DNA from 2 places in the Candidatus Brocadia sinica JPN1 genome. Region 1 is predicted to be linked to the other one. Evidence: riboswitches for the same ligand, from Rfam matches in the RefSeq annotation. Region 1 holds a riboswitch; the other holds the start of a gene.
What was found. A riboswitch is a leader RNA that binds a small molecule or an ion and turns the genes downstream of it on or off. The one in region 1 is predicted to bind cyclic di-GMP.
Positions count from the first base shown of each region.

Region 2: linked by a shared signal. The riboswitch ahead of BROSI_RS06725 (hypothetical protein) and the one ahead of BROSI_RS08510 (sigma-54-dependent transcriptional regulator) in region 1 are both predicted to bind cyclic di-GMP.

Region 1 covers NZ_BAFN01000001.1:1,906,619-1,908,820, reverse strand. Annotated here, with positions in the region: gene BROSI_RS08510 (sigma-54-dependent transcriptional regulator) at 1-1,162, opposite strand, end outside; cyclic di-GMP riboswitch class I at 1,412-1,527, opposite strand; gene BROSI_RS08505 (zinc-dependent alcohol dehydrogenase family protein) at 1,651-2,202, opposite strand, start outside.
Region 2 covers NZ_BAFN01000001.1:1,492,320-1,494,521, reverse strand. Annotated here, with positions in the region: gene nadC (carboxylating nicotinate-nucleotide diphosphorylase) at 1-557, opposite strand, end outside; cyclic di-GMP riboswitch class I at 747-866, shown strand; gene BROSI_RS06725 (hypothetical protein) at 1,065-1,427, shown strand; gene BROSI_RS06720 (hypothetical protein) at 1,582-2,202, shown strand, end outside.

The DNA.
Region 1 (2,202 bases):
CAGGCAGATCCGAAAGAGATATCTGCCGTGATGAGAGGTTAACAAAGGTAGCCTCTACAAGGTTCTTCAGTTCCCGAACGTTACCCGGCCAATCATAGCAGAGCAAATATTCCAGGGCATCTTTTGTGAGGCATTCAACCTCCCTCCCGAATCTGAGGTTTAATTCCCTGATGTAAAAACAGAGCAAGAGAGGAATGTCCTCCTTCCGGTTCCTTAACGGAGGCAGGTGGATTCTGGCCACATTGAGCCGAAAGTAAAGATCTTTTCTAAATTTACCTTCCTCCACCAATTGATCCAGGTCTCGATTGGTAGCAGCGACGAACCTGATGTCCAGGGGGATGCTTCCCTTACCTCCTATGCGCTGAACTTCCTTGCTTTCGATGGCTCTCAGGATCTTTGCCTGATGGTATAGGCTCATATCACCAATCTCATCGAAAAAAACGGTCCCTCCCTCGGCATGTTTCAGCTTACCCTCCTTTAAGGAATCTGCCCCCGTGAAGGCTCCTCTTTCATAACCAAACAGCTCACTTTCTAAAAGACTGTCAGGTATGGCGGTACAGTTAATACAGACAAAAGGTTTTTTACTCCTGGGGCTATTCCGGTGGATCAGTTCAGCCGCTAACTCCTTGCCGGTACCCGTCTCTCCGGTAATAAGGACGTTGGTATCAGTCGATGCGGCCTTCCCGATGTATGTCTTTATCTCCCGTATCTGCACATTCTCACCTATCATCTTTTGACTATCAATGAGGCAAGGCGGTGTTACTCCGTGTTCTCTAGACGACTCCCGGAGAAAGAAGCCCGAGAGACATCGTTTGACACTCGCCATTAGTTCCTCGAACGAAAAGGGTTGTTTAAAATAATCGTTGATTCCTGCCTTGAGTGCGGCGATGGCCTGATCCTCAGAGCTGTGTGCTGCAATCATGATAAGTGGAATATTACAGCCAGACTGCCGGATTTGTTGTGCCACACCCAATCCATCCCGGGTATCACCCGGAGAAGACCCCACAATGACGAGATCCGGGCTATTATTTTGAAAGGATCGGAGGGCATCTCCTTTGTCTGATGTTTCGATGACCTCAAATCCATTGCCAAACAATAGCATTTTCAATTTTTTGTTCAGGACATCATTTCTTTCCGCAAGCAAGATTTTCGGCTTCTTCACTGATCACCCCTCTTTCCACCAAATCCACCAGGCAAAATATCATCGAATAGTTTCAGAGTTACTGAAGTCGCTGGAAACGATTTATTATAAACGCCAAAAGAACATTGTCATTGCAAGGGCAGCAGCCCGAAACAATCCCCCAAATCCGTATTAGTCAGTCGGTTTACCCGAGAGAAACAAAACATATCAATTCCTCCATTACCAACAAAAAAGACAGCCTTACTGCAAAGATATTCATGGTAAAACATCTTCGGCAGTAAGGCTGTCTTTTTTTCCTGGCAAGGCGTCCCTTTAACTACATCCTTGTATGTTAAAGACCCTTTACTTTGCGTCCCCTGATCGCTCAGGGTTTGCCTTTATCGTAATGTATTTTTATATATTAGCTTAGTTACACGTTATATGGCAAGAAAAATACCAAAAAACACCGACAAAATAAACGTTTTTCCTGATTGAGATTATAGCAAAAAAATGGATGAAATGATTCGCCTTTAATCAATCCTTAAAACCTTTGCGCCCCGAATTTTCCCCTCTTTAAGTTCGACCAATGCCTTGTTTGCTTCTTTCAAGGCAAATTCCTGGACTTCCGGTTTAATAGGAATTTCGGCCGCCAGACTCAAAAATTCGTTGACGTCACTCCTGCTTACATTAGCAACACTCTTTATTTCTTTTTCCAGCCAGAGATGTGTGGAGTACTTTAATTTCAGGAGACTTTCCTTGTCCACTTCTTCCTTCCGAATAGCATTTATTACCAGCCTCCCGCCTCTTTCCAGATTCCCCAATGCTTCTACTATTGGTTTCCATACCGGCGTGGTGTCAATGATACAGTCCAGTTTCCCAGGTGATTCCTCTTCGATATCACCTGCCCAAACGGCCCCAAGTTCCTTGGCAAACGTTCTTTCCCTTTCACTTCTGGCAAATACGAAAACTTTCGAGTTTGGATATTTATACCTTGCCATTTTCATAACAAGATGAGCCGATGCCCCGAATCCCGTGAGCCCCAGATTTTGCCCGTCTTTCATATTCGCTAATCTCAATGACCG
Region 2 (2,202 bases), 410 kb from region 1:
GATATGTTAAATAATACTTTGTTTTTTATTATATCCAGATGGTTGTCCTTTATCAGCACCTGGTCGTAGAGGCCCATCCTGTGATTAACCCCACCACCCACTGCCACTGCATATTTTTCCAGATATCGCCATCCGGGAATGGTCTTCCTCGTATCCATTATGAAGGTATTTAAAGGTTTGATACGTTCAATAAACTGCGCCGTTAGAGTTGCTATCCCAGAAAGTCTCTGAAGAAAGTTTAAGGCAATACGCTCACCAGAGAGTAAACCCTTCGATCTGCCATTTACTACAGCAATGGTCTCACCCTTATGAATGAAGACTCCTTCCTTCACCAATTGTTTAAAAAAAACGTTCTTGTCGAGTTTAGAGAAAAAATGTTCAACAACGGGCAACCCGGCAACAACACCGCTTTCTTTTGCTATAAATGCTCCTTCTACAATCAAGTTTTCCGGAATGAGATTTTCAGTCGTAATATCCCCGGTAAAAATATCTTCCTGAATAGCAAGTTGAATAAGGGCATCTATCTTCTCACATTCAATTTTATTTTTTCTGTTCACGACAACTACCCATCTTTTATTTTTTGTCTGTCAACACCTCGTTAATCCTTGTTTCATCTCTATTATATGAGTGTTTCAAAGAGAACTCAATATCAATCATTATTTTTTTCTTGACATCTAACGATATCGTGTTATTTTGAATCGCATGTGATAATGCTGGTCTTACAAAGTGAAGGAATAAACAAAAACATACGATAAGGGCAAACCCTGAGTAATCAGGGGACGCAAAGTAAAGGGTCTTTCAACGTACAAGGATGTAGTTAAAGACGCGCCTTATCCTTTAGCGAAAAAGATAGCCTTACTGCCGAAGATGTTTTCCATAAAATATCTTTGCAGTAAGGCTTTTTTATTTTAACGGGTAAAAAAAGGGGTTTAGTTATATGACCAAATAGGGCTATAACAAGTTACCACTAAGCGTATTATCGGTACTAAGCCGTATTATGTTGCAACTTTTCGTATACCTACGTAATGCTGTTCGGCAGGAAAAACAAACGGAGAAATCAAACCATGAATGAAAACATCACTCTCACGAAAACCGCATTGGTTAATTTGCTCGATGCCGTGCCTTATCCAAACCCCGATGATCCATGGGGGCAGTATGGTACTATCGGTCCGGTTGCCCAAGCTCTCCGCGACTTGTCATGGGCGCTGCTGAACCCGCAGCCACTCCCACCCGGAGCTAGCCCTCACCCTGATCCCTGGCGCTATGGACCAGGACCGCAGCCCTGGTATGCTGCGTTCCTTTCGCGCGCGGTAATTGATCGAGCGGTAACACAATATCAGCTCGCCGAGGTGTCGGGCAATACAGAGCAGTCAAAAAGGATAACCACGGCAATCGGATCGCAGATTCGCGAGTTTGTCGATGATTGATGATTACTGTGGCACCAGGCCACCCAAGTGGCTAAGCAATAGTATACCAGATGTAAGGAGGATTTTAAAGATGAAAAAAGGCTGGAATACGGCTATTTGCAAGGCTTTTCAAGCCTTGCAGGACACTCATAATTAGTTAAGGAGGGAACAGACAATGAAAAAAAGGTTCACGGTAACAAAGAGGATCACAACGATATTACCGGTGTTAATCGGACTTTGGATCTTCACCGCCAATACCACGGTAACCCTCGCTAATGCGGATGGCATTACCGTGGGGCCCGGACAGGGTGTTAACTTTGAGCAAGTGGATTTCGTCTTTTCTGCTGTAACCCAGGAAAATTCAGATTGGGGCCGCGTCAGTGCAAATCCAGAGCTTCTGTCCTCTTCAACTGATATATCCAGCGGCTTTCTCAATATCTTCTCCGATGCTGGATGGGTTGTTCAGAATCTACCTGTTGACGTGAACTACGGTACAGTCACAACATACTTCAGCCTTGGTCTCAGTACCCCTACGGATGTTAGTGAACTAAGCGCTCACATAGAGTTTGCTTCTAGTCCGCAAGACGATTTTTCCGACGGTGAAAGAGGCGACTTTGATGTTGGGGTTGCACTTTGGAACGCCGAAGGCGCTGGCGATTCTCAGACTGCGGTGATCGGCGAAGCACCACCACCTAATCTGATACAGTTCAGACCCAGAGGAAAAAACACGAAACACACACAGCCAAACGCTGTGAATGTACAAACGGCCAAGAATCAGTGCTTTCCCATGTCGATT